Regions from separate parts of the Desulforamulus hydrothermalis Lam5 genome, predicted to be linked through region 1. Evidence: a T-box and tRNA genes for the amino acid it is inferred to sense, from the RefSeq annotation. Region 1 holds a T-box; the other holds one or more tRNA genes.
What was found. A T-box is a leader RNA that pairs with one kind of tRNA and senses whether it is charged. The one in region 1 lies ahead of pheS (phenylalanine--tRNA ligase subunit alpha), so its partner is inferred to be a tRNA-Phe.
Positions count from the first base shown of each region.

Region 2: it has a tRNA-Phe gene. The T-box ahead of pheS (phenylalanine--tRNA ligase subunit alpha) is inferred to sense a tRNA for this amino acid. The anticodon was not compared.

Region 1 is NZ_CAOS01000003.1:201,571-216,355, forward strand. It holds gene DESHY_RS02075 (endonuclease MutS2) at 1-800, opposite strand, end outside; gene DESHY_RS02080 (U32 family peptidase) at 814-3,357, opposite strand; gene DESHY_RS02085 (Nif3-like dinuclear metal center hexameric protein) at 3,379-4,329, opposite strand; gene DESHY_RS02090 (DNA-3-methyladenine glycosylase) at 4,486-5,061, opposite strand; gene polX (DNA polymerase/3'-5' exonuclease PolX) at 5,061-6,770, opposite strand; gene zapA (cell division protein ZapA) at 6,864-7,136, opposite strand; gene pheT (phenylalanine--tRNA ligase subunit beta) at 7,301-9,721, opposite strand; gene pheS (phenylalanine--tRNA ligase subunit alpha) at 9,747-10,769, opposite strand; T-box leader at 10,816-11,078, opposite strand; gene DESHY_RS02115 (TrmH family RNA methyltransferase) at 11,268-12,062, opposite strand; gene DESHY_RS02120 (potassium channel family protein) at 12,062-12,715, opposite strand; gene DESHY_RS02125 (TrkH family potassium uptake protein) at 12,728-14,062, opposite strand; gene rplT (50S ribosomal protein L20) at 14,221-14,577, opposite strand; gene rpmI (50S ribosomal protein L35) at 14,617-14,785, opposite strand, start outside.
Region 2 is NZ_CAOS01000009.1:83,748-98,532, forward strand. It holds gene typA (translational GTPase TypA) at 1-548, shown strand, start outside; gene fni (type 2 isopentenyl-diphosphate Delta-isomerase) at 562-1,617, shown strand; gene DESHY_RS06955 (hypothetical protein) at 1,710-2,657, shown strand; gene DESHY_RS06960 (hypothetical protein) at 2,767-3,051, shown strand; gene DESHY_RS14120 (hypothetical protein) at 3,140-3,391, shown strand; gene DESHY_RS06965 (hypothetical protein) at 3,386-3,679, opposite strand; gene DESHY_RS06970 (coiled-coil domain-containing protein) at 3,934-5,028, shown strand; gene DESHY_RS06975 (hypothetical protein) at 5,121-5,363, opposite strand; gene DESHY_RS14125 (hypothetical protein) at 5,553-5,795, shown strand; gene DESHY_RS13595 (hypothetical protein) at 5,819-6,298, opposite strand; gene DESHY_RS06985 (ABC transporter substrate-binding protein) at 6,374-7,948, opposite strand; gene DESHY_RS06990 (TIM barrel protein) at 8,044-8,907, shown strand; gene DESHY_RS06995 (pyruvoyl-dependent arginine decarboxylase) at 9,082-9,543, shown strand; gene speE (polyamine aminopropyltransferase) at 9,576-10,409, shown strand; gene speB (agmatinase) at 10,432-11,307, shown strand; tRNA gene DESHY_RS07010 (tRNA-Asp) at 11,409-11,485, shown strand; tRNA gene DESHY_RS07015 (tRNA-Phe) at 11,493-11,568, shown strand; tRNA gene DESHY_RS07020 (tRNA-Gly) at 11,585-11,659, shown strand; tRNA gene DESHY_RS07025 (tRNA-Cys) at 11,668-11,742, shown strand; gene DESHY_RS07030 (4Fe-4S binding protein) at 11,890-12,567, opposite strand; gene dut (dUTP diphosphatase) at 12,769-13,338, shown strand; tRNA gene DESHY_RS07040 (tRNA-Phe) at 13,411-13,486, shown strand; tRNA gene DESHY_RS07045 (tRNA-Gly) at 13,503-13,577, shown strand; tRNA gene DESHY_RS07050 (tRNA-Cys) at 13,586-13,660, shown strand; gene DESHY_RS07055 (hypothetical protein) at 13,903-14,520, opposite strand; gene DESHY_RS14715 (hypothetical protein) at 14,683-14,785, shown strand, end outside.

The DNA of each region.
Region 1 (14,785 bases):
TGTAAAGCCAGGGAAAGTTCCTGGGCAACCGCACTGACGCCCTGGGACAGTTCCGCCAGGATTCTTTGTATTTCTTGTTTTTCTGCCGCCATTAAACGGCGTACTTCGTTATTGGCATCTACCACGGCCAGCGGTTCCACAAACAGGGTGGCGCCACTGGCAGATTGATCATGCACAATGCCAGGAATTTGATTGCGGTATTCCTGTTTAACCGGTATCACATAGCGATCCTGGCGGACCGTAACAATTGGTTCCTGCAAGTATTTTTGATTTTCCGGCGCCCGGATAATGCTTTCTACCCGTTCCCTGATACGGTTTTGGGCCCGTAGGATACCTCGCCTGATTTGCAGTAATTGAGGCGAAGCATGATCCGCTATTTCTCCCCCGGGTAAAATAGCCCGTAAAATATCTTTTTCCAACTGCGGCTGCTGCGTTAATGATGCTGCAATTTCAGATAACAGCGGATAGCGGTGGCTCTTTTCGTTAAAAAACTTCTTAATCCGGCGGGAAGCCGCCAGGGTTTCCCCCACGGCCAATAATTCCTCCGCTGCCAATACAGCGTAACGGGAGACCCTGGCGAGGGCATCCCGAATATCATGCCAGCCGGACAACTCGGCCAGCGGGTCTAACCGCAGCAACTCCCTGCCCTCGCTGGTTTCTGCCAGCCGGCGCTTAATCAAAGCCGGGTCGCTACCGGGAACCAGGTCTTTAATTTTTTCCCGTGCCGGTTCAGACTGGGCACAAGCTGCCAGTTGTTCCAGCACTTTATCAAATTCCAACCGTTTAATAGTTCGTTCCATAATAAAAACTCCCTTAAATAACTCCCCTGAAATAATGTCCCTTGGTAAGGCCGGCCTTACTCAGCCGTTCTAAATCTTCCTTGGCTTCCCTGTCCTTCCGCTGATCCCTTATGCCATGACGGTATCTGTTGATAGCTTGGCGGTAATGGTTAACCGCCCTTGCCACATATGCATGATTTTCCTTTTTGGCTTCTATGCGCAGCACGGCAATTCCGGCATCCAACAGCAAAGGCAGGTCTTCAATAACACACAAATCTTTGGCGTTAAATAAATGCATGCGGCAGTAGCGATCCACTTCAAGGGGAAAGATCAACCCCAGCCGATCCTTTAAGCCGTATTCTCGGCCCCTACAAGGACGAGTGCATGTTTTGCCGGTAGCAAAATTGCCCAACACGCTGCCCAGCGGGCAGTACCGGGAGCTCATCAGGGGCAGCGCCCCCTGCACCAGAACTTCCGCAGGCAGTGGGCTGACAGCAGCCAGATCCTGCAGTTGTTTAATATTTAATTCCGGCGACAGCACCGCCCTGGCAACTCCTTGTTCCTTTAAAAAGTGGATGCCGGCGCTATTAAAAATATTAAGGGGGAAGTCTCCGATCACCGGTTTGTCGGTATAATCCCGGATAATTTGCAACAAACCCAAATTGCCCGCCAAAATGCCGTCTATGGCCAGGTCATTAACATGTTGCAGTAAACTGAGATAGTTTGGCAACTCCCGGTCATGCAAAATGCGCGGCGAATTAAGCACCAGAGATACACCGTTTTTACGGCAAAATTCGGCCCCCTGCTGCAAATCACTGGGGGTGATAATTCCTTTAGAGTGATAACTTTCGCCGCCAAAGTATACAATATCCGCCCCGTAGCTGACTGCCGCCTGTAAGGAGGTAATGTCTGTTACATTAACCGCCAGCAGCGGTTCCCGTGGGGCCGGCCGGTGCGTCCGGATCTTGCGCAGGGCCGTCTGCACACGCTGTTGATAAACATGCTCCGCCGGCCCGGATGGCTGCCAGGCCGCTGCTCGCTTTTGAGCCAGGTCAGCCAGCACCCGGCGCCGCAGCTCATTTATTTCCTTTACCGGCAAGATAACCTGTTCTGCCAGGTCAGCCTGCAAGTCGGCCAGGGCAAAGGGAGTATTGCCCAGCCGGTCCAGTTGTTCCTTTAAATAAGCAAAGGTTAACGGTCGGTTACGAGCCTGCTGGCATGCTTCACTGCTTAAACCCTCGGCGGTAAACCCTTGGTTGTCAGTTACCCGCAGGTATAAAGGTTCCCCCAAACGGGCCCGCACATAAAATTGCAGAGGAATTTTTCTAATCTCCCGGGCTGAGGCAAAACTTTCCCTGGCCCTTTCCATCAACGCTGCATCGTGGGTTTTAAAAACCCGGTCGCCTGGTTTAATTTTGCCCGGTATCGTTAAACCCACCAGAGTGCCGGCGGGAGCAAAATCAACCGGCCGGTTTTGCAACAAAATGCTGTTAACCTCTATACCGCGGCGGCCTCCTTCACTCACCCAAACTTCTATCCCGTCCCCCACTTGCAGTGGTTCCTCCAGCAAAATTTCCACCGTTTTATTGTCCTGGTTAAAGCCTTTTACCCTGCCCAACCTTATGCCACGGTTGTTGGGTCGTTTGAAACTCATTAAATCGCTGCCCGGGTTGCCAAGCAAATAGCCGGGGGTAAAATCACGATTAAAAATTTGTGCCAATTCCCTGGCTTCATCAGCCGTTACCCGGAAGTCAGCCGGGTTTTTTAAAGCCCGGTCAATTATTTTACGGTATACACGAACTACCGTAGCCACATACTCCGGACGTTTCATACGTCCTTCAATCTTAAAGGAGTTAACCCCGGCCTCGATTAACTGCGGGATAAGATGGCTGGTATTAATATCCCGGGGGCTTAGCAGGTACTCTCCCACCCGGCCCGGATCCGCCAGCCGCCTGCCTTTTTCGTCCACTAATTGGTACTGCAGCCGGCAGGGCTGGGCGCACTTGCCGCGATTGCCGCTGCGGCCGCCAATCAGGCTGGACATCAGGCACTGGCCGGAATAACAGATACACAGGGCACCATGAATAAAAACTTCCAGATCTGCCCCGGTGGCCTGTTTAATATCAGTAATTTCTGCCAGGCTTAGTTCTCTGGCTAACACTATGCGTTCAAAACCCGCCTGCTGCAGCAAACGTACGCCGGGTATGTTATGTACAGTCATCTGGGTACTGGCATGCAGGGACAGTTCAGGTATCACTTCTCGGGCCAGACTGGCCAGTCCCAAATCTTGTAAAATAACGGCATCCACGCCTGCGTTATGCAGGAAGCGGAGGAAGCCCAGGGCTTCCTCCAGCTCTTCATCCGCCAGTAATATATTTACCGTAACATAAATCTTAACCCCACGAATATGAGCGTACTCTACCGCCCGGGTCAGTTCATGGTTGTCAAAGTTTTGGGCTGATTGCCTGGCATTAAATAGTTTGCCGCCCAGGTAAACGGCATCCGCCCCGTTTTGCACAGCCGCCACCAACGCTTCCCAGCTACCCGCCGGGGCCAGCAGCTCGGGTCTATGGTTCATGGGGTAGCCTCCTATCCGGAATTATCTTTGCACCCTGATTAAACCTGAACAAGTCAGGATTTCCACACCCTGTTTGGCAATTTCATCAAGAATCAGATTCATGCCCAGGGAATCACTGGCCATGTGGCCGGCAATGATTACATTGACGTGATTTTTCTCTGCCTCTTTCCGGTGTTTTTCACTGATATGCATTACCACGACGGTACCCACCCCGGCGGCAGCCAGTTTGGCATAGGCATCCTCGGAACCGCTGGTACCGCCTGTCATATCAACAAACACCTTGCCGGCCCGACGTTCTTTGGAACCCACTACAACAGTAGGACCGGCCCCGGTTTTCACAGCCTCTGCATACTCGGGAATTTCCTTTAATACTTTGATAATATCGCCCAGTGTTTCGCAGTTGCTTTGATCAATTTTCTTTTGTACGTATTCGGTTACCATATTATCCGCAGGGGTATGGCAGCACATCAGGGGGATATCCAGCAATTTGGCTGCATCCACCGCCCGGTTGTGGTTTAACGGCATCAGACCCCGGCGCACTTCACCAATCCGCCCGGCCATAATTCCCTCGGCTACATTAATGGGAACACCCAGCTGGGCCAGCAAATCCTCCTGCAGGTGCATAACATCATACAAGCCGGCAGTTGCCTTGCCTTCCGGGTGATGGGCCATGATTAAATCAACCGGGCGGCCCTTCTCAGCCAGCCGGTCGGCCAGCAGCACCTCGCCCACCTCCATGTCAATGCCTGCCAAAATGCGTTTTATTGGCCGTTCCGGGTCACCATAAAGCACCCGGGTGTCGGTATACGGGTTAAATAAACGATCCGGGTCGACCTCTTTTCTTTCTTCTTCCTTTAGGTCTTCGATTTTCTTTTTCTCTTTGGCCAACTGCTTTTGTACCGTCTCGCTGCCCCGGGGATCGTATTCAATACCCATTTTAATAATTAAGTCGTAGATTTCTTTTAATTTCATCCGATAATTTCCCCTCTCTAAAAATTATTTACTCAGAGTGTCGACAAACATTATCGGTGGTTTATGATCCCCTTTGGCTCCGGTCTACCACCGACAGGGGATCATAAAACCGCCTCACTTGTTTCAACCTTTGTCTAAAGTCTGATTTACTGTCTTTTACTTCTTGGAAATAAATTTATTTCCTTTAATATAAAAACGTAATGGTAAATCTGCCCCTTCTTTTATGCCGATACGGGTGGTAACGTGAATCTGCGGGGGTGGTGCCGCCGCAGCGGCAATAAATAACGGGCCGTTGGTAAGATCTGTATTATTATGTTGTTTGGTGATGCCAAAGGCCTGTACCAGCCGGGCGGGACCGGCACACAGTTCAGTCAACCGTTCCCTGCCCCGTCGTTTTTTCATCAAGTGTATACCTGCCAGGGGCTCTACTGCCCGGATCAGCACCGCTTCACCTATCCCTGCGGCAGCAGTTACCACATTAAAGCAATAATGCAGGCCATAGGTAAAATAAACATAAGCACGGCCCGGCGGGCCAAACATAACACTGTTACGGGGCGTCATACCCCTGGCAGCATGGCAGGCCGGATCGCCCTGCAAATAAGCCTCGGTCTCCACTATTTTGCCAACCGTAATTCCTTCATCATTAATATGCACCAGTAAAGCGCCCAGTAATTCTCTGGCCACCAAAACAGTATCCCGGGCATAAAACGCTTCGGGCAGCGGTTGATACATTACCGCAGCACCTCCCGCAGGGAAGGAAGATCCAGTGTATTGATAACGTCGCCCGGTTCCAGCCAGGCCCGGCGAGCCACCGCCACCCCGTAGGGCATTTCATCCAGCCTTTTGGCATCATGGGCATCTGTGTTGATGCAGATTTTTACACCGGCATCCCTGGCTTTGCGGGCATATATTTCATTAATATCCAGCCGGTCGGGAGAAGCATTAATCTCCAGGGCGGTTTTTGTCTTTGCTGCTGTTTCAATAAGAGCTTCCATATCCACCTCATAGGGTTCCCTGCGGCCTAAAATGCGGCCGGTCATGTGGGCAATAATATCCACATGTTCATTTTCCATGGCCCGCATAATCCGGCGGGTGATCTCTTGCTTGCTCTGCTTAAAACCGGTGTGTACCGAAGCAATTACCACATCCATAGTTTCTAATATTTCATCCGGGTAATCTAACTCACCGTTGGGCAGGATGTCTGCCTCCACCCCTGTGAGCAGGGTAAAATCTTCCATTTGTTCATTCATTTCCCGGATAAGCCGGTGCTGTTCCTGCAGCCGTTCTATTTCCAAGCCCCTGGCAATCTTGAGGGAACGGGAATGGTCGGTAATGGCCGCATAGGCATAGCCCTTTCGGCGGCAAAGCTGTACCACATCCGCCAGTTGCAAAGCCGAGTCACTCCAGGTGGTGTGAATATGCAAATCCCCTTTAATATCACCCAGTTCAATAACAGCGGGCAGCCGGCCGGCCCGGGCCGCCTCTACTTCACCCCTGTCCTCCCGCAGTTCCGGCGGTATATATGTCATTTGCAGGGTTTCATAAATGTCTTGTTCATGTTGTATGGGCAGGTGTTGCCCGGCCTGGTTAAACAAACCCCGGTGGTTCAGGTGCAAGCCTTGTTGTTGGGCAATTTCCTGCAATTTGGCATAATGGGCTTTACAACCCGTATTACGGTGCAAAGTGGTTATGTAGGCCGCCGGGTCTGCCACCTGCAGGTCCACTGCCAGCCCCCACCAGGTATTAACAACCATGCGCTGACTCTCTTGCCGCACCACTTCTTTCACCCTGGGATAGGCGGCCATGGCATGCAGCACTGTTGCCGGATCGTCGGCCGCAACCACCAGATCCAGATCACCTACTGTATCTCGCCAGCGGCGGGTACTGCCGGCCTCAGACACCGCCTTAACGCCCGGTAACAGTTTAATGAATTCCTTTAATTCAGCCGCCAATTCCCGGGCTACCGACAGCCGGATACTGTTCTGGCGGTTACGCATCATTTCAATGCCATGCAGAATATCTGATTCCAGCTTGGCGCTAAATCCTTTTAAGGAACGCACCTTGCGTTCCTTGGCGGCTTGTTCCAGCTCAGTCAAGTCGGTAATTGCCAATTCTTTAAACAAGGCCCTGGCCCGCCCGGCCCCGATCCCGGGCAGCTGCCTAACAGCCAACACACCGGCCGGAATCTCCTTTAGAAGTTCCTGGTGTTTGGCCAGTTTTCCTGTTTCAATAATTTCTTTTATTTTAGCTGCTATGGCCTTGCCGATGCCCGGCACCTGGGAAAGCTTGCCGCTCCGGTATAATTCCTGCACCGGCTGCTCCAGACGAGCCAGTGCCTTGGCCGCCCGCCGGTAAGCCCGCACTTTAAAAAAATCCTCGCCTTTGATTTCCAGCAAATCAGCCAGCTCGCTGAAAATCCAGGCAATCTCAAAATTTTGCATGGACACCGCTCCGTTTTTGTAATAATTATATATTTTACAAATTAACGTTATCTTATAAAAAGACTGTTCATGAAAAATAAAACTCATGATTGCTCATGAGTTGCCGGAGTTATCATTGGCAGGATCCATCATTTGCAGCAGGTTATTGTACTGCTCCTGCAATTTAAGCAGTTCATCCACCAGGTTAACAGCGGTTAATACAGCCAGTTTATTAGCAGACAGCCTGGTATTGCGCTGGCTTATTTCATACATTTTTTTATCAACAATTTGTGCCACTTTAATCATGTATTCCGGGGATTCATTGCCCTTTAAGGTGTAGTACTCACCAAAGATCTCGACCTCCACCCTGTTAGTAACATCGGACATGAAACGTACCTCCCCCAACCTTTGCTGTTTGTTAATTCGCTGTCAACCTGCAAAATCCTGCATTTATTACAATTATCCAGGCAAATTAGTAAAATCCGGACAGGCGCCGGCCCAAGCGGACCGGCAAACCTGTTGAAACCGACAACGGAGTGAAGGCCTGTGTTTTACTGTCTTAACACCGCCCCTGTTTGGGCCGTCAGGGAATTGGTAATGCGCTGCATCTTGTCATTGATTTCTTCGTCGGTGAGGGTTCGGTCGGGGGCCTGGAATACCATGCTGATGGCTACACTTTTGTAACCCTCCGGTACCTGGGAGCCCTGGTAAACGTCAAAAATATCCGCATGTTTGAGCAGGTTGCCCCCGGCTTTTTTAATGACAGACAACAACTCGGCAGCCAACACTTCCTGTTTTACCAAAACCGCTAAATCCCGTTCCACCAAGGGAAATTTAGGTAAACCCCGGTACTGCTTAATTGGACGCTTAACCAGAATCAGCTGCCGCAAATCCAGCTTCAGTGCCACAGCCCGCTGGGACAGCTCGTAATTTTCAATAACGTCCGGGTGAAGCTCACCCACAACACCCAGCAGTTGACCGTTTATTTCAATACGGGCACACCTGCCGGGGTGGAAGCTGGGGTCCTGGTGACGGGCAAATACTGTTTCGGTAAAGCCCAGAGAAGCCAATAATTGTTCCGCCACTCCCTTCATAAAGAAGAAATCCATGGGCAAAGCCGGCTGGTTCCAGGTTCGAGGCCGCTGGCCAACGGCCACCGCAGCTAACACCGGTACTTCCTCCGGCAACGCCTGACCCTCTACCGGATAAAAGACCCGCGCAATTTCAAACAAAGCACCGTACTGCACCTGGCGGTGCAAATTGCGTTGCAACACTTCCAACAAACTGGGCACCAGCACGGTACGCATCACCGACTGTTCTTCGCTGAGAGGGTTCTGCAGCCTGACAGCGTTGCGGAAAGGGCTGTCCGCCGGTAAATTCATTAAATCAAAAATGCGGGGGTGAACAAAACTATAGGTAACGGTTTCATAAAAACCGCAGGCGGTCATGACATCCCTGATCTCCCACAGCAACTGCTGTTCCGGTGTCCGCCTGCCCTGGGTAGAAGCTCCGAAGGGCAGGGTTTCAGGAATCCGGTCAAAGCCGTAGATACGGGCCACTTCCTCTACCAGATCCCATTCACCGGTAATATCCGGCCGGCAGGTGGGAACGGTAACCAGTAAGTCATCGCCCTGCTCCTGCACCCTGAATTGCAAACGCTGCATAATATCTACGATATCTTGCCTGGGAATATCTACTCCCAGCACCCGGTTAACCCGCCAAGGACGCAAAGAGACGGTTTTCTCAGTGACAGGCCGGGGAAAATTATCTACCACACCCGCCACCACAGTACCGCCGGCCAATTGCCGGATTAATTCCACGGCGCGCTCCGCCGCCTTCAGGCAGCCGTTAATATCAACACCTTTTTCAAATCGCAAAGAAGATTCCGAGCGCAATCCCAGGCCCTTTGAGGTGCGACGCACGCAGGTGGGATGGAAGTAAGCCGATTCAATTAAGACATTTACCGTAGCTTCGGTTACCTCGCTGTCTTGGCCCCCCATGACACCTGCCACCGCCACCGGCCCCGCGGCATCCGCAATAACCAACATATCAGCACTCAGAGTGCGTTCTACGCCGTCCAGGGAAACTGTTTTTTCCCCTTCCGCTGCCCGGCGAACAATTATGTGACCGTTATTAATCTTATCATAATCAAAAGCATGCAACGGTTGCCCCAATTCCAGCATAACATAGTTGGTCACATCCACCACATTATTAATGGGGCGGACACCCGCTGCCCGCAGCCGGTTTTGCAGCCACATGGGGGAAGGACCGATCTTAATTCCTTTAATTAACCTGGCCACATAACGGCGACATAAATCGGGCGCCTGAATATCCACTCTAACCTGGCGATCTATTTTTTCTTCGCTCTCAGCCGGTTGAGGATTTGGCATTTTTAATTCTTTATTGAGCAAGGCTGCCACTTCCCGGGCTACCCCCACCATGCTCAGTGCATCACCCCGGTTGGGGGTAAGATCCAGTTCCAGTACAGCATCGTTAAGACCCAGCACTTCTCTGGCGTCAACCCCGACAGCCACATTTTCAGGTAAAATAAGTACTCCGTGGGCCATTTCCGGCGTCAGCAGCTTAGTTTCCATGCCCAACTCCTGACCGGAACACAACATCCCCCTGGACTCAACGCCTCTTAATTTAGACCGCTTAATCTGCAGGCCGCCGGCCAGTTTGGCCCCTTCCAGCGCCACCGGCACCACGTGCCCCGCACGGACGTTGGTGGCCCCGGTGACAATTTGCAGGGGTTCCCCCTGGCCCACATCAACGGTACACACCACCAGCTTATCGGCGTTGGGGTGCTTTTCAATTTTTAAAATACGGCCGGTGACTACTTTTTCGATGCCTGCCCCCGGTTCATCCACGGCATCCACTGCCAGCCCGGCCAGCGTCAGCCGCTCGGCCAGTTCCCGGGGACTTATATCAACATCTACATATTCTCGCAACCATTGGTAGGAAACTCGCATCTTCTATGACCTCCCGACAGCTAACTTAAAATTGTTCCAGAAAACGAATGTCATTATCAAACAGCAAACGGAGATCGTCAATACCGTATTTTAGCATGGCAATCCGTTCAACCCCCATACCAAAGGCAAAGCCGGTAACTTCCTCCGGATTGTAACCGGACATTTCCAGCACCCTGGGATGCACCATGCCGGAGCCCAAAATCTCCAGCCAGCCGCTGCCTTTGCAAACCCGGCAGCCGCTGCCTTGGCAGTTAAAGCAGGAAATATCCACCTCGGCGCTTGGTTCGGTAAAGGGAAAATAGCTGGGGCGCAATCGGGTACGGGTAGCCGGCCCGAACATCTGCCGGGCAAAGGTAGCCAGTACACCCTTCAAATCTGCAAAGGTAATCTGCTTATCAACCACCAAGCCCTCCACCTGGTGAAACATGGGTGAATGGGTAGCGTCATCATCCCGCCGGTAAACCCGACCCGGGCAAATAACTTTCACCGGTACATGCGGTACGGTTTTTTCCATGGTTCTCACCTGCACCGGGGAGGTGTGGGTACGCAATAATACCTCGGGATTAATGAAAAAGGTGTCCTGCATATCTCTGGCAGGATGGTCTTTAGGCAAATTAAGAGCCTCAAAATTATAGTAATCCAGTTCAATTTCCGGGCCTTCTGCAATTTGAAAACCCAACCCCAGGAAAATTGTTTCAATTTCCCTTAGCACCTGGGTCAGCGGGTGCAATTTGCCCAGGTCAAACCGGACGCCCGGCAGGGAAACATCCAGGGTTTCGGCTGCCAACCGGAGAGACCTTTGGGCTTCTTTCACATGTTGATTCCTGGCTGCCAGGGCTGTTTCAATCTGTTCCCTTACTTCATTGGCAACCTGACCGATGCGGGGGCGCTCCTCGGCAGGCAAAGCACCCATGCCTCTCAAAACTTGTGTAACTTCACCTTTTTTACCCAGGTAGTGCACCCGGATATGATTAAGTTCTTCCGGCGTATTAGCCCCTTCGAGAGCCCGTAAAGCCTCTTGAGCCAATTCTCTTAGCCTCTGTTCCATAACAACCTCCTGTATAATCTATCATAAAATAAAAACCGCCCCTGAAAGCAGGGACGGAATATCTCCGTGGTACCACCCAAAATTGTTCCTACAAAACCGTAAAGAACCACTCAGAGGATAAACTAATAAGTTATCCACTTCTGATAACGGTAGAAGAAACCGGCACACCCTACTGGCATAAAAATCACGCGTTCAGATGGCAGCTCAGGGGCGAACTTTCCGAAGAGTTTCTTTAAGAGGGCTTTCAGTCACGACCCTCTCTCCCTGCAAAGAAAAAATCCACGTACTTCTCCCCGTCATAACCCTTAGACCATATTTAATGTAAAAGCAATCTTCTGTAAATCATATAGGCATTTACAGAACCGGTTGCTTCGAACAGCCTCCAAAAAAATTCGGCGGTTAGCAGCATGTAACCACAACCTTTCATGCTTTTTTGGGGACCTTTCGACATTGATTATATCATAAGGGTTTTTGCAAAACAAGGAAGTTTACTGAATTTTATGTCCTCTGTCTGACAACTTCGTACAGCATGATGGCAGTGGCAATGGCCACATTGAGAGATTCCGCCTGCCCGGGCATCGGAATGGTTACTTTCCGATGCCGGTATTCATAAACGGCCGGCTGTGGTCCGGAACCTTCGTTACCCACTACCAGAGCCAGCGGCCCGGTGAGGTCAGCCTGAAAAATCGGTTGCCCGCCCGCCGGATCTCCCACCACTAAAGTAATGCCGGCGGCTGCCAGGCAGTCCAGAGTAACCTTAACATCTGCTGCGGTTACCACCGGCAGGTGGAACAAAGACCCCATGGTGGCCCGCAGGGTTTTCGGATTATAAAGATCTACCGTTCCTTTCAGTAAAACCACCCCATCGGCACCGGCCGCATCCGCGGAACGGATGATGGTACCCAGATTGCCCGGATCCTGCACCCCGTCCACCGTTACCACCAGTGACGGCCGGGCTGCTGCCAGTAAATCCGGCAGCCGGTAATCAGGCTGCCAGAGCACCGCCAGTACCCCTTGAGGGGTTTCGGTGGCCGCCAGATCAGCCATTATACTTTCTGTCACCTCAAACAGCTGGGCTCCCCTTTGTGACGCTTTAGCCAGCAAATGAGCCCCCCGTGGTGACTGAACAGCCTGGGCAGTATATACAAAACACTCGGTGCGCCAGTCACTGTGCAGCGCTTCCTCCACCAAACGGATACCCTCAACCACAAATTTTTTCTCTTTTTGCCGGAAGGCCCGTTGGGATAATTTGCGTATGTACTTGATTTTCGGATTTTGGGCTGAAGTAAGCATCATATCTCTACCGTTTCAAAAAGTTGTAGTTTTTCTGTTTTGCCAATTACAACCAGTACATCCCCGCTTTGAATCACCTGGTTAGCACCGGGGGAAATAATCATTTGGTCACCGCGCCGGATAGCCAGTATACTTACCCCGTATCTGTTTCTGGCTTCAGACTGGGCCAGGGTTTTATTCACAAACTGTGCAGGCGCCAGCATCTCCACCAGGCTGTAATCGGCCGACAAGGAAATCTGTTCCATCACATTTTTGGAAACCAAGGCATGGGCCAGCTTAACACCCATATCCCGTTCCGGAAAAACCACCTTGTCTGCCCCTATGCGTTGCAATACCTTGCCATGCAGTTTGTTTTGTGCCTTAGCCACCACATATTTTACACCCATTTCTTTCAATATTACAGTGGCCAGTATGCTGGCCTGTACATCCTGACCAATAGCCACCACCACCACATCAAAATTGCGGATACCAACCGCCTTCAGGGCATGTTCGTCCAGAGCATCTATCTGTATTCCATGGGTTACATCTTCAATAATGTCATTAACACGTTCTTCGCTGTTATCCAAGGCCAAAACCTCATAACCCATTTTGGCCAGAGTCCGGGCGACACTGCTGCCAAAACGCCCCAGCCCGATCACTGCAAATTGTTTCATAAGAACAGCCTCCTAACCAATAATAACCCGTTCCTCCGGATAGCGATACTTCTGTTTTCGCTTTTGCCGGACAGCCAGGGCAAAAGCAATGGTTAAGGGTCCCAGGCGCCCTAAAAACATTGTAATTATTATAATGATTTTGCCTGCTGCCGAAAGACCGGCGGTTAATCCTGCCGAAAGCCCCACCGTAGCTATGGCTGACACCACTTCAAACATTATTTTAAGAAAATCTGCCTTTTCCGTAACGTCAAGCAATAAAGTTGCAAAAACCACCCAGCACAAGGCCAAAAAGACAACGCCCATCCCTTTATAAATTTGTTCTTTAGGAATACGGCGGTTAAAGATCTCCGCATCCTCTTTGCCCCTGGCCAGGGAAATCACCGCTAAGCAAAGGATGCCAAAGGTGGTGGTTTTAATGCCGCCGCCCGTAGAGCCCGGGGAAGCGCCGATAAACATCAGTATCATGATAAAAAATAAAGTAGCCGGTCGCATGGCCGCCACATCAACGGTATTAAAGCCGGCCGTACGGGGCGTTACCGCTTGAAACCAACTGGCCCAAAACTTGCCGCCGGCACTCAGGCCGGCCAACGTGTTATTATATTCCAGCATCAAAAAAACCGACATACCCAGCAGCAGTAAAATAACAGTAACCAAAAGCACTAGCTTGGTATGCAAACTTAACTTTTTTCTTTCCCGGTAACGCAGCAGGTCAGCCATTACCGTAAAACCAAGACTACCCAATATAACAGTGCCGGTAACGGTAATATTCACCAGGGGGGCATCCACATACCCGGTCAGGCTGCGAAAATTGCCAAACAAATCAAAACCGGCGTTATTGAAGGCTGAAATAGCATGAAACAGGCTGTAACCAATACCCCGGGCCAGCCCTAATTCCGGTACAAAACGCAGGGCCAGCAGCAGCGCTGCTGTCAGTTCTATAATAAGTGTCAGGGCAATTACCTGTTTAGCCAACCTGATAAGCCCGCTTAATTCAATTACATTAAGAGATTCCTGGATTAACATGCGTTCTTGAAAGGTGACGCGATGCCCCAGCAGCAGCCAGAACATGACCGCCATGGTCATAAACCCCAACCCGCCCACTTGAATCAGGCTGATGATCACCAGTTGACCGAAGGTACTCCAGTAGGTGCCGGTGTCCACCACCACCAAACCGGTCACACAAACGGCCGATGTGGCGGTAAAAAGTGCCGTTAAGAAATCAGTGGCGTGTCCGGCAGCGGATGACACAGGTAAAGTTAGCAGTACGGTACCAATTAAAATAACCACCAGAAAGCCACCAACCAGCACCCTGGGCGGATGGCTGAGAAGACCTTTCTTGGTTTGCAAATGATTCCCTTCTTTCGGGTAAAAGAATTAACGTTTAAATTATATCAAATCTCACAGCAGTGGGTACCAATATCTGCAATAAATCAAAAAAGACAAAAGCATGGCGTTATGACCATGCTTTATTATTTATTGGTATACATGTTTTATATTCAGTGCTCTTAAGCTTGGTTGGCTTTTGCCACTTCCACCAATTGGCTGAAGGCCTTGGCATCGTTAACAGCCAGATCGGCCAGCATCTTGCGGTTAACTTCAACGCCGGCTTTTTTCAGACCGTTGATAAAACGGCTGTAGGTCAGGCCGTTCATACGGGTAGCGGCGTTAATACGAGCAATCCACAGTTTGCGGAAATCACGCTTTTTCTGACGGCGGTCTCTGTAAGCGTAAAACAGGGCTTTCATAACGGCCTGATTGGCCACCCTGAATAATTTGCTGCGGGAACCTCTGTAACCCTTAGCCAGTTTGAGAATTTTTTTATGTCTACGACGGGAAACCACACTGCTTTTAGCCCGTGGCATGATAATAACCTCCTTTTACTTGAACAATATTAGCAGCGATTAATAGGGCAGCAGTCTGCTCAGACGTCCGGCATCCGCCTCGCTGATGATTAAAGACTTGCGCAGGTTGCGCTTACGCTTGGCAGTCTTTTTACCAAGAATGTGGCTGTGAAAAGCGTGCCAGCCACGAATTTTGCCGGTGGCAGTTTTCTTAAATCTTTTAGCAGCA
Region 2 (14,785 bases), on a different contig from region 1:
TGATTAATATGGGCCCCAACGGTCCGGGCCAGTTAAGATTGGAGTTTAAAGTACCGGCCCGGGGTTTGATTGGTTTCCGTTCTCAATTATTATCCGAAACACGAGGACATGCGGTAATGAACCACACCTTTTTGGGTTATGAGCCCTATAAAGGGGAGATTAAACGGCGCTATCAGGGGGTACTAATTGCCTTTGAAGCAGGCGAAGCCACCTTTTATGGGCTGTATTCGGCACAGGATCGGGGGACATTGTTTGTTACCCCGGGCACCAAGGTTTATGAGGGCATGGTGGTGGGCGAGCATGTGCGGGAACAAGATATTGAAGTAAACGTTTGTAAGAAGAAACAGTTAACCAACTTCCGTTCCAGTACCGCTGAGGCCACTGTAAAACTGGAAGAACCACGCCTTATGAGTTTGGAAGAGGCTCTGGAATATTTAAGTGATGATGAATTGCTGGAAGTGACTCCTAAAAGTTTGAGAATACGAAAGAAAATACTGGACAAGAATGAACGAGCCCGGGCCAAAAAACTGGCATCCGTAGAAAAATAAGGGGGGCTGCTATTTGCGGCTGAACCGAAAATTAGAGCATATTGAGTTTTCCTTAAGACAAAAGAATAATGAAGGGGCCACCGGGTTCAGTGATATAACCCTGCTGCATAACCCGTTGCCGCAGTTGAATTGGGATGAGGTGGATACTTCCTGTGCTTTTTTGGGTCAAAGGCTTAAAGCACCTCTTTTAATTAACGCTATGACCGGCGGCCATCCACAGTTAGAAAGCATTAACCGCAGCTTGGCTGCGGCAGCTGCCGCAGCGGGGGTAGCACTGGCGGTGGGGTCCCAGCGGGCGGCCCTGGAGGATTGCTCCACCAGGTCCAGCTTTACCGTGGTACGGGAAGTTAACCCGCATGGGGTTATTCTGGCCAATTTGGGTGCCGGTTGCACTTTAGCTGAGGCCAAAGAAGCAGTAGACATGATTAAGGCTGATGCCATCCAGCTGCACCTGAATGCTCCTCAGGAACTGGCCATGGAAGAGGGAGATAGAAAATTCAGGGGCGTATTAGAAAATATCCGGCTCTTGGCACAGAACTTGGAAGTTCCTGTAATAGTTAAGGAAGTGGGCTTTGGTATGCCCAAAGAAACCATCCGGCGGCTTGTTCAAGCGGGGGTTCGCCATATTGATATCGGGGGGGCCGGGGGAACCGATTTTATTGCCATCGAACAGGCCCGAGCCGGTAAAGAAGCGGTTTACAGTTGGGGGATTCCGACGGCGGTCAGTCTGCTGGAAGGACTGGCAGAGGGGAATCATGATATTCAGCTAATAGCTTCCGGTGGTATCCGGAACGCTATTGATTCCGTCAAGGCGCTGGTTTTGGGTTGTTTTTTAGTGGGGATGGCGCGTCCGCTGCTTGAAATAGTAATTCAGGAATCTGAACGGAGCCTGATCCAATACCTGAAAAAATACATTGAAGAAATCCGTCGTTTAATGCTGATGCTGGGAGCCAGGACAGTTCAGGACCTGAAAAAAGTTCCTGTTGTCATTAACGGTCCCACCTATCACTGGATGTGCCGTCGCGGTATTCCGGTTGATCACTATGCCAGGCGTCAGGGCTTACTGTAAGGAATAAGCAGCCCGGTTAAAGACAATAAAATATCTGCATAATCTCACTGACCTGCCATATTATGTGTTAGATAGTTTTGGGGGGCGGGTCGGTGAAAAGTTCTGTGTTTGTCATCATCAAACCGCGTCAGTTAGTCAGACTGCTGGTGGTGCTGGCGTGTTTCATTGCCATTGTTAACGTGATATGGGAAAATATCAAACAACCCGGCATTAATTTACAGCCCCACAACGAACCGCCGGAGATTGAACGGGGAGAGTATTTGAGCTGGGATGAGGTAGATCAGATTTTCCGCCGGTACACCAATGCCACAGTGGTAGATGTGGATACCGGCTTGAGTTTTCGCGTACAACGTCGTGGCGGCACTTACCATGCGGATGTGCAGCCGCTTACCGCCAAGGATACGGCGGTTATGAAGGTAATTTACGATGGCAAGTGGAGCTGGAAACGCAAAGCGGTAGTGGTAGAAGTCGGCGGCCGGCGTATTGCTGCTTCGATGAATGGTATGCCCCATGGCTCAGGCGCCATCAGGGGCAATAATTTTAACGGCCATTTTTGCATACACTTTCGGGACAGCAAGGTACATCAGTCCGGTCAGGAAAACCTGGCCCATCAAATGATGGTGTGGAAGGCCGCCGGCAGGTTTAAACAAATTATTAGCGCTATGGGACCCCAGGAAGTAATTGAGGTATTCATTACTGCTTTGGATCAGGAGGATGTTGCACTGGCACTCAAAACACTGCATCATCCCACCGAACAACAGCGTGCCTGCTTAACGGAAATTGTTTCTCAAGTTGCCGGACTCAAGGTGCAGCGAATCCGTTCTGAAGGCGGCAGCCCGGAAATCTTCCGGGTGTACCTGGTGATTCGTTACCTGGAAAGTCCCCGTGATGTTGAAAAGAAGATTGAACTGCAGGTGGTCGATGAGGGGGAACGGGGTTATCGAATTATAGCTGACGGGATGGGAGAAATATTAAACCGCAAGGCTACGGTTGAGCTGCCGGATACAAAGTTATGGGAAGAAGCGGATCATTGTGAGTAAAGACGGTTCCTGGTTAATGACATTCTTACCACCATTTGCATGAAGGTCAAAACAACTCTTTGTTGAATAAACATAGGGTAAGCATGTTAAGAAAGGAGTTCTGACAAAAGTGCGATCTTATCTGTATCCGGCCTTCACTATGGAACCCGATGAATTTGAACGGGCGCTGCCTGCAGCGGTTAAGTTTTCGCAAACATATCATATTCCCTGCCGGGTCTTGAAGCAAGGAGATCTTTATACCCTTTGCTTTGAAGATAAAGCAGTTGCCAAAGGTATTGTTTACGGTCACCGATACGAGGTGGAAATGGACCGTACCTTTCGCAAATACGCCATAGAGGATGTTGTTTACCTGAAAAAAGAGGAATTTGAAAAGGGCTGCCTGTGTAATCAATAAATGAGTGCCTGCTTGCTGTAAAAAAGCAGTAATTAACCCGTATCAAAGTGATACGGGTCAGAGTGTCGCCAAACATTATCGGTGGTTTATGATCCCCTTTGGCTCCGGTCTACGCACCGACAGCACTATGATTCGCTCCGGTGGCCCTTGGGGTGGCGCCCACGTCCTGTGGGCGCCACCCCAAGGGCTCCTTTCGCTCATCAAGTGCTGTTACCGGTGCTTCGACAAGTCGCCGACAGGGGATCATAAAAGCACCTCACTTTGTTTCACAACCTTTGTCTACAGTTTAACCCGTATCAAAGTGATACGGGTTTTGTATTGTGTTGGAGAGTTATTATAGTTGAATATATATGCTTTTTTCGGACTCGGCAAAAGTAGCCGGAAATTTCCCTCTGCTTTCAATAGCAAAATACTGTAGGAAACCTTTGGCACCAATGCGGGTTTTATTTAATACCAGGCCGCTGTCTTGTGCTGCTGCCGTAATGCGAATAATTTTCTTTTCTCTGTCATATGCAAGCTCAACATGATCGGCATTAAGCTTTGATGCAAGGTTTCTGTTTAAGGTAATGTGATTTTTCGATACGGAAACAAAATTTTCTGAACGAGGATAATATACTTCAAAGGGCATTTAGCATACCTCCTGTTTTTTGATGATTATACTTCTATTAACAGAAAATGTCAATTATATTATTGTGTTTTTGATTGAGATTTAATAACTTAATATTTAACTTAAAGTTGCAAAGCCTTGGTTTGAATTATACATCTAGATAAAGAATTGAGTAACATAACGGTTGGTAAATTTAATTTTAAAGAAACTTGGGTGAAACTGCATTGTCAATGGTCGGCTTGTGATTTAGAATGAGAGTGAAAGGAGAGGGGTGTATGAAAGTTGGCAGGTATTTTATTTTTCTTTTAATACCCCTTTTGTTTTGGCAATCTTTTTTTTCTGCTGCTGCTTCGGCAAGCACGGCAGAGGTATTAAAGCAGCATCAGATGTTAAAACATAGAGAACAACAGATAATAGCTGAACTGGTTAAGACAGAGTTGGCTCTGGACAGGTTGAATACGGCATACAGCCGACTGCAAGCCGAGTTGTTGCAGGTAAGATCAACTATACCGGCGGCCAGGCGGCAGCTTGACGGGGCTCAAGAGCGGTTGCGGCAGTGCCGTAAAAAATTAGGCCTGTGGCTGAGGTATTTTTATATAGAAGGGCGTACCAACTTTATTTTTATGCTTTTGGGTGCTGTCAATACAGGAGATTTTTTTAACAGGTTAGCCCTGGTAGGGGTATTGGTATCACGGGGCATGGCGGATTTTCAGCAAACCCTGGCGGCGGTGGAAGAAGTAAAACAGCGGACGGCGGCCCTGGATCAACTGGAGAAAAAGCTGGCAGACAGGCAAAGGGAACTGGCCGGGATGCTGGAACAAGCCAAATTGCTGCAGTTAACCAGGCAGCATTTGCTGTCGGATACCAGGCAGGAGCTGGGGAAGCACCAAGAAAAAGTGCTGGCAGTGGTGGATGGTTTGCATACAACCCTGAAGCCTCTGGAAACTATACTGGACAGGTTTAAAAATGCTCCCTGGCATAAATACCGCCCTGACCGCATGCAGTGGCTGGGTGCCGGAGTCAAAGCCGAATACAGTGAACAAACCTTGTCAAAATTGTTGTTTGCCGGGACAGGTTTAAACCAACCGGCAGAAATTTGTTTATCTGATCAGTTGTTTATTATAAAAGGAACTAACCAAGATCAAACCCCTTTTACGATTGCCGGTGAGCTTAAAGTTATTGATAATGATAAAGTATGTTATAAAATCAAGTCCATCCGGGTGGGGGAAGTGGTCTTTGATAAGGAACTGGTAGAATTGATTTCAGGTAAAGAAGGATTAACTTACCCTGTAGGACTGTTAATGGGCTGGCGGCTGCGTGATATACAAATTGAGGACGGCAAAGCCTTTTTTGCCCTGGAGCCGGCATAAAAAAAACCAAGGCAGCCGGTTCCCGGGCAGCTTGAGAGGAAAAGCCCGGCCCAGGAAAGAGCTCCTTGAGTTTAATACCCGAGAATAATTTTTTAAGAAATTTTTTGAATGGGGTCTACCACCGCTTTGCGGCGGGACGATTGATCGTCGGCATAATCGCTGGAGATCAAGTAAAGGCTTACCCAGAGGTCATGTTCATTGGGTTTGCCTTCCAGTTCTTTAGCAACTTCTTTAAATTTTTTTTCTACCCTGTCTTTAAAGGCTGAAAACTCCACCAGCATATCGATAACGTCCCTCTGATTGTAGGCAGCTCCTTCTTTAAGCACTTTTGCCAAAATTTACACCCCCTGTAAATAATTACCGTAATATGTATGATAATTATAAAACTGCTGCAATGCTTCTGTTAAGGGGGAAATATTGTCTAATCTTTTGTGGTTTTGTAAAAGTATTCTAATTTGATACAGCCCAAAATAATAAGGCCTAAAACAGGCCTTCAGAGTGTCGACAAACATTAGCGGTGGTTTATGATCCCCTTTGGCTCCGGTCTACGCACCGACAGCACTATGATTCGCTCCGGTCGCCCTTGGGGTCGCCTCAACCGGGCCATCCTGGCCCGGTTCGGCTGGCGCCCACATCCTGTGGGCGCCCCCCAATGGCTCCTTTCGCTCATCAAGTGCTGTGACCGGTGCTTCGACAAGTCGCCGACAGGGGATCATAAAACAACCTCACTTTGTTTTGCAGCCTTTGTCTACAGTCTGACGGCCTAAAACAGGCCTTATGCTTAAAAAATTTACTGAGATTGCTGATACTGCTGATACTGCTGTTGATATGGGAAGGGTTGAGCAGTTTGTGCCATTAATCCCGGCTGGCCGCTGAGGTAAGCTGCCTGGGCCGAGCTCAGGCCATAGGTGCTTAGGTGTTGGCCGGTTTGCTGCTGGGCCAAGAGCTGACTTGGGTTGCCGTAGCCGCCCGTTTGCTGACCCTGGCTGAACTGCCCGGGGGCAGTAAACTGGGCTGTGTATGGGACATATTGAGGAGTCTGATAACTCTGGGTGGTTATTTGGCTGACTTCCTGTCCCATATGGTGTGCTGTTTGAGCCACTTGCTGCAGCTGCTGGACAGCATTGGCTTCCCGCTGGGCTATTTGCTGCAATTGCTGACTGTTTTGCTGTTCCTGCTGCTGCAGTTGCTTGCAGATTTGTTCAATTTGGTTAATATCATTGCGCAGGTGAGCAATTTTTTGTTGGAGCTGCATGATACTCTGGTTCAAATGGCATGACCTCCTGTAGATATTGCAGTTTCCAATGCACAATTATATTCTTTGCCAAAAATTTAAACATATACATCAGTGTTTAATAAAAGCATGAAAAAATAAAGGTATGCCGTAAGGGTTTACTTCTACACCCTGCAGGTTTTTGGTGACGCCCAGACAACTTTGGCCATAATTAAGAAAAACCAGCGGGGTTTCCTGTAAAATAATTTGCTGAGCATGGTAATATAATCTTTGTCTGGTTTTCTCGTCGTATTCCTGCTGGGCAGCAGCGATTAATCGATCAACTTCGCTGTTTTTGTAAAAAGAAAGATTGGTTTGCGGCACAGCATCCGATGACAACAGGGTAAATAAAAAGTTATCCGGGTCCAGGTTGTCACCTACCCAGCCAAACAAATAGGCATCTCCTTCCTGCCTTTTGAGGGCCGATTTAAATTCATGCCAGGGATAGGCTTTTACGGTCACCCTGATGTTGGCCGGTGCCAACTGTTTTTTTATCAGGTTGGCCAAAGCCTCACCTCCCAACGGATTGTAAGGTCTTTCCGATTGATAGGTGATGAGAGTAACGGATATGCCGTCCGGATAGCCGCAGGTTTTAAGCAAACTTTTGGCCCTGGCAGCTCCGCCTGAGTAGGGCGTTAAATCTTTATAATGGCCGGGCAGGGCCGGCGGCAAAATGCTGTTGGCAGCCAGCGAAGAATCGGCAAACATGGCTGAGGCAACGGCTTCCCGATCAACGGCCATACAAACTGCCCGACGTACAAGATGATTATTAAAGGGCGGCCGGTTGTTAAACATGCCCAGATAGCCCAGGGATGCCGTAGGGCTGCAAATCAAAGATATGTGGTCTTGCTTTAGATGTTCTTTCTGGCTGGGCAACAGATCAGCAACGCCGCAATGGCTGCTGTTTAAATCAATTAAACGCTGCTCATGGTCGGCAGGACGAAAAGCCAGATAGGAAATGCGGGGGCGGTTTCCCCAGTAACGTTCGTTTGCCTTTAAAACCGGAGTTCCGTTACGCCACTCAGACAAGCGGTAAGGGCCGGTGCCCACCGGATTTTTGGCAAAATCATGACCAAACTTTTTGACAGCTGACGGGCTTACCACCGGTGCTGCCCAGGGCATGGCCAGATTACGCAGTAAAGGGGCGTAGGGAGCACGCAGGTTAAAAGCAACGGTGTAATCATCAACGATCTCAACCGATTCCACCATGCCGAAAGCAAAGCTGCCGTAGGTCATGTAATCTTTTTTATTAGGCGGCAACTGTCTTTCAACAGAAAATTTTACAGCCTCGGCATTTAAAGGGGTGGTGTCGTGGAAATACACGCCTTGTCTTAAATAAAAGATCCAGCGGCGCCCGTCCGGCGAAATCTGCCAGTGGGTAGCCAAGCAGGGTTCGATCCGGGCGGAATTTCCTTGAAAACGAACTAACCCTTCAAAAATATGGCTGAGCACCTTTGCTTCGGATAGATTGTTGGCAGCTGCCGGATCAAGGCTTTTAATCGGCTCGGCCACCTCATAAGTGAGGCTGTTATCGGGTAAGGCAGTTACTTGTGGGGGAGCCGAAACCGGGATTTCCTTGTTAACCAGCAGTGCAAGCAAACTTAAAAATAACAATAAAAAGGCTGTTCGATAAAGCCTGCTGCGCATAACCAATACCTCCGCATGTAAATAGTATTAAATAATCATTCTTCCAAAAAATGTAAATACCTCCAAGGTTATTTAAAATATGAAAGGGGAATTTTATGTCTGTTAAATTTGGCAGTGCCGGAGCACCTGATGCATTTTATGCCCAAGGTTATAAAAGTTCCCTGGACATGCCCGGGTGGTTAGCGGCCATGGGTTTAACCGCTTATGAATATCAATGCAGTCGTGGGGTAAAAATCAAAGAAGAACGTGCCAGGGAACTGGGGGAAAGGGCCCGGCGGCATGGGGTAGCGCTGTCTATCCATGCGCCGTATTACATTAATTTGAGTACCCAGGAACCTGAAAAAAAGTTAAAAACTAAGGGCTATATACTGGACTCGCTGCGGGCAGCCCGCTGGATGGGAGCCACTACCGTGGTGTTTCATCCCGGGGGCGGACCCGGCGCAGACAGGCGGCAAACCTTTGGGCGAGCCAAAGCATTGTTTGAGGAAATTTTAGAGGAAGCAGCTCGGTTAGGGTTGGATGATATACTGCTGGCTCCGGAAACCATGGGGAAAATTAATCAAATTGGTTCCCTGGAGGAAATACTGGAACTATGCAAAATGGGCCGCCAGGTGGTGCCCTGTGTTGATTTTGGACATTTAAACGCAGTAACCCAGGGAGGGCTGAAAAATAAGGAGGACTACGCCCGGGTTTTGGATGAAATTGCCCGGGTGCTGGGCGAAGAAACGGTTAAAGGTTTGCATATTCATTTTAGCCCGGTGGAATACACCAAGGCAGGTGAAAAAAAGCACTGGACGTTGCAGGAAAGTCATCTGTACGGGCCGGATTTTGCGCCGTTGGCCGAGTTAATTTGGGAGCGGCAAATGCAGCCGGTAATCATCTGTGAGTCTGCCGGCACCCAGGCAGCAGATGCCCTGGTGTATAAACAAATTTATGAGGGCCTAAAACCGCAGAGTTAAGGTGCCGGCAGCTTTCGGTTGCTATTTTGGTAAATTTGGCAGGTTGTAACGAACATTGTAATAAAATTTTTAATCTGGCAAAAAACAGTTTATTTTTCCATGGAGTTTTCGTATAATATGTTTTGTGTTTAGAGAAAATGATTTAAAACAACAAAAATGGAAGGAGAACTGTGAATGCTACCGACCCCTAAGAAATATTTCGTTACAGCTGCGTCTTCTGAGGGCAGAAGCAAGTTAACGGCATTTGACAATGCTTTATTAAAAGCTCGTATAGGCAACGTCAACCTGTTAAGGGTGTCCAGCATTCTGCCTCCGGGCTGCCAACACGACCCCGGTCTGATACTGCCTCCCGGTTCCCTGGTTCCCACAGCCTATGGTTATATTGTCAGCGATGTACCCGGAGAAGTCATTTCTGCCTGTGTAGGTGTAGGCATTAACTCAAGCGATACCTTTGGTGTTATTATGGAGTTTTCCGGAAAATGCAGTAAGCAAGAAGCAGAGCAAGCCATTACCAACATGGTTAAGGAAGCTTTTGAAACACGCGGCATGGAACTGAAAGAAATTAAGCTTGCTTCCACGGAACACAAGGTTGAAAAGATTGGTTGCGCACTGGCGGCAGTTCCCCTCTGGTATTAAAAGGTACTTAAAATTAAGGAGGCTTGGCATTCATGGAATTATGGTATACAGAAAGAGGGATTGTTCCCGGCCTTGCTTTAAGTGTAGAGGTAAGCAAGGTACTGCATGAAGAACAAACAGAATTTCAGCATCTGGCCATAGTGGATACCCCCCTGTATGGCCGCATGCTGTGGCTGGACAACATTATCATGACCAATATTAAGGATGAGTTTGTTTACCATGAAATGATCAGTCATGTGGCATTAAATACCCATCCCAACCCGAAAAAGGTACTGGTTATCGGTGGTGGTGACGGCGGTGCCATCCGGGAAATTATTAAGCACCCCAGCGTAGAAAAGGCTGTACTGGTTGAGATTGATCGCCGGGTGGTGGAAACCAGCAAAGAGTACCTGCCGGAAATAGCCGGTGCTTTGGACGATCCCAAGGTAGAAGTGCATTATGAAGACGGCATAAAATATGTGAAAGAGCACCAGAATGAATTTGACATTATTATCGTTGACTCCACTGACCCCATTGGCCCGGCTGTCGGGTTGTTTGAGGGTGATTTTTACAAAAGTTGTTACCAGGCCCTTAAAGAGGACGGTATTTTTGTAGCACAGACTGAGTCGCCTTATTATAATGAAGAACTGATACCCAAGGTGCAAAAGGATATTCGGTCACTTTATCCCATTACCAAGCTCTATTTAGCTTTTATTCCTACCTATCCGGGCGGTTGCTGGAGTTTTACCATGGGATCCAAAAAATATGATCCGGAAACAGCGGATTTAAACAGTCGGCCTGTTTATCCCACCCGTTACTATAACCACGGCATTCACAAAGCAGCCTTTATATTGCCTAATTTTGTGCAAGAATTAATTAATAAATAATAAATAATTAGGAGATTAAACCATGTTTAACCTTCTGGATGCCGGCAGCGGTTTTCTGGGGGCTTCCCGTGATTACCGGAATGCCGGGGTTGTTTTGGTAGGAGCACCAATGGATTTTACTGTCAGTTTTCGGCCGGGGACCCGCCAAGGTCCCCAGGCCATTCGCCAGGTGTCAGTAGGTCTGGAAGAATACAGCGTTATGCTGGACAGGGATCTGGCAGATTATAATTATTATGATGCCGGCGATGTTTCTCTTCCTTTCGGACATGTCACAGAAAGCTTGCGTCGTATTGGACAGGTGGTAAACGGTATTCTGAAGGATGACAAATTCCCTTTGGTATTGGGCGGGGAACACTTAATCAGCTTACCGGTAATAGAGCAGGTAGCAGCCAAATATCCCGGACTTAAAATCCTGCATTTCGACGCTCATGCCGACTTGCGTGAGGATTACATGGGTCAAGCCCTTTCTCATGCGTCAGTAATACGGCGGGCTGCAGATTTGGTAGGAGGAAAAAATATTTATCAATTTGGCATTCGCTCAGGCACCAGGGATGAGTTTGTATATGCCAAACAAAATACCCATATGTTTGTGGGGAAGGTATTGGAACCATTAAAGCAGGTGCTGCCTGAGCTGGCAGGACATCCGGTGCATATTACCCTGGATATCGACGTGGTAGATCCGGCCTTTGCCCCGGGTACCGGAACGCCTGAGCCGGGGGGATGTTCGGCTGCGGAAATACTGGAAGCCCTTTACGCTTTACGGGATCTCCGGGTGGTAGGATTTGATCTGGTTGAAATCAGTCCGGCCTACGACCATTCGGAGCGGACTGCCATACTGGGTGCCAAACTGGTAAGAGAAGCAATCTTAGCCTTTGGCAAACCGGAGAAGCAAAGTTAAGTAAAGCGGCGGTTAAAATTTCCTAAAGAAACGCAAAAAATATATTTGACTTCCGTAGTCAGTTTTTGTATACTTATCATTGTCAGTGGCGAAACTGACATGGAGCTGTGGTGTAGAGGCCTAACATGCCTGCCTGTCACGCAGGAGATCGCGGGTTCGACTCCCGTCAGCTCCGCCAGTTATTTGCCTCGATAGCTCAGTTGGTAGAGCAGCGGACTGAAAATCCGCGTGTCGCTGGTTCGATTCCGGCTCGAGGCACCATATTTCAGTAGTTAGTGCGGAAGTGGCTCAGTGGTAGAGCATCGCCTTGCCAAGGCGAGGGTCGCGGGTTCGAATCCCGTCTTCCGCTCCATTTTATATGGCGGCATAGCCAAGTGGTAAGGCAGAGGACTGCAAATCCTCCATTCCCCAGTTCAAATCTGGGTGCCGCCTCCAGTAAGAAAACCCCATGCTGGTTTGCATGGGGTTTTTTGATGCAGGACAATCAAGGGATAAACATAAACCCGTACCACTTTAATAGTGATACGGGTTTATTTTTGCAAACTTTGTTAGCGTTTCAGGTGGGGATCAAAGGTCGGCTTATTAGGCTGCTTTGTGTGACACTGCTGTTTCGTTGAAACTTAAGGCATTACGCGGGCAAACGGCGGTGCAGCTGCCGCATTTGATGCAATCAGCATCAAGGAAAAGGCCGGTTTGTTTGTCCAGGTGAGGGGTTAGACCCATGGGACAGGCTTTGGCACAAAGACCGCAGCCGGTGCACTTTTCGCCAATAAACAGAGGGCGCTTGCCTTGGCCAAACCAGCCGGCCATGGTACCCATCGGGCAAATATGACACCACCCTCTGGGGTGAACTTTTACCGCCAGAACAATACCTGCCAGGGTGGTTAAGGTGAGCAGGCGTACAAAGGCTAAGCCCATACCATATAAATCACCCCAGGACAAATACAGCTGGCTTCCCAGGACTACAATAATCAAACCCAGCATAAACACCTTCAGCTTCTTGGAGCGCAGCCAGGCAGGAACGGGTTTGGTTTGCTGCGGGTTTTGAAACAACAAGTCAAAAAAGGCACCGCGCGGACACATCCAGTCGCACCAGGAACGGCCGCTGAAGAATGATAAGCCTACCGCCCCAAACATACATAACAGCAGCAGAAAACCGGCCGGTGGGTAAAGCCAGCCGGCAACAATTACTGCGGGCAAAATAAACCACGTTAAGGCTTGTTTTCGGTAACGACTAAACAACAGTAAGTTTTTTTTCATAAATATATTACCTCCTTCTGAATGATCATGTTGACTTATTCTAATATAATTAATAATAATTACGCTGTCAATATATTTTTAATAAAATTAAATGCTTGTCAAAAAAATGACAAAAAAAATAAAGCAGTAGCAGGGAAAGCGGATATGGTGTGTCGAAGTGATAATAATCACAAATTATATACTTTTAGGGGTGTTAGCAGCATGCTGGAAACCTGTAACCGTTGTCGGTACGGTGTTGAAATTATTCGCGGGGATTATAAATGTGAAAAACAAGAAATAAAGATTCCCAGGGATGAAGCACTGTACCCCTTTAGGCGTTGTAACTGGTTTGTGTTTAAAAACAGTTTAATTAAAGTTAAGAGAGTTCACGAAAATGCGGAACTTCCTAAGCGGGCCACCCCTGAAAGTGCCGGCTTTGATTTGCATACTGTTGAAGATTTTTCACTTGAGCCGGGGGAACATAAGGCGGTGCGGACAGGGTTGGCTTTTGAAATTCCGGCGGGATACGCCATGTTTATATTCCCGCGTAGCGGCTTGGCAAAAAATCACGGGCTTACCTTGAGTAATGCTGTTGGTGTGGTGGACTCAGATTACCGGGGCGAAGTTATGGTGCTGCTGCATAATGCAGGAGAATATAAAGTATCCTTCCGTTCTGGTGAGCGAATTGCCCAGGCGGTTATTCAAACCCTGCCGGATATTGAACTGGTTGAGTGCGAGGAATTAAGTGAAACGGCCAGGGGTAAAAGTGGCTTTGGCAGCACCGGTTTATAAATTCATATAAAAATTGCAATTACCTCTTGCCAGAGGGTAAAACTTATGCTAAAATTCATAATTGCCAACAGTGCCTCGATAGCTCAGTTGGTAGAGCAGCGGACTGAAAATCCGCGTGTCGCTGGTTCGATTCCGGCTCGAGGCACCATATTTCAGCATTTAGTGCGGAAGTGGCTCAGTGGTAGAGCATCGCCTTGCCAAGGCGAGGGTCGCGGGTTCGAATCCCGTCTTCCGCTCCATTTTATCTGGCGGCATAGCCAAGTGGTAAGGCAGAGGACTGCAAATCCTCCATTCCCCAGTTCAAATCTGGGTGCCGCCTCCATAGGGAAAGATAAGTCACCTGCCGGTAAACAGGTGACTTATTTTGTTTATTATTGCTTTTAACAGTATTGCCGACCTGGTTGTCAAATCTTGACGGCGGTTCATATGCGTTCAACCGGGGGCCGTACCCCTTCCTGATTCTACGTTATTTGTATGGACGCTGCCACGATTGCTTTTTGCTTACTAAGAAGCGATGCTGCAGGTATTTTGCCAGATACCTGCCGGATTAATCTTTAAAATATTTTATCGTTTTTTCTTTTTAGCCGGTCGATTTTTTTGACTGGTAATGCGGGGTTGGTTAAACACTTCCGGTAAATAGGCGGGGGCAGCGGCTACCACAGATTCGCTGATTTCTGCTAAAACTTTATTAATAACTTGTTCCGGCTCAGAATCATCCATATCAATAGCAGAAACTACCATAGGCAGAGAAGATTTTATCTGTTCTTTATTATTGACAGGGTGTGGCTGCTCGGCTGCAAAATTAGAGTTAGCCGGCGGGTTGTCTGCTTTTATTTGATTGCCGGGGGAATAATCAGCCAGGGTTAATGCTGCAATCTGGGCGTTAAGTGAACCGGCCTGGGCAAGGGTTTCTTCCAGTGCCAGCACTTCTTCGGGTGTTCCTTCAATCCCCAGAGCTTTAATGGCTTCTTCTTGCATTAAACGCACCCATTCAGCCACCAGGTCGAGACCTTCTTGCAGCTCTTTGAAACTTTGACGAACTGCGTCGCCGATCTGTTTTTCCAGCTCTTCCTGGCGAATAGTAAGGTTTAACAGTTCGTTTCTTTGCGATCTGGTCAGTGACGCCAGTGGTTTATCCAGGCCATTTATTTTATTTACAATTTGCCGGTATTCACTAAACACAGTTATACCTCCCAGGTTGTTTTTTAATAATATTTCTAGGCCATAAAGGAAAATCCTTCCAAATATTAAAAATTAAGTTAATTTTTTGATGCAATAATCTGCTGTTATGCTGTTTTTAGCAATTATTGGTTATGGTATACTGGATATCAGGAGAGTGATAAAGTGGAAGCATTATTGTCATTTTACAGCAGTTTGCCACGAACCCAACTTTTTATTATGTTTATTGCTGTTACAGCGGCACTGGTTGCCATAATAATCGGCTTTA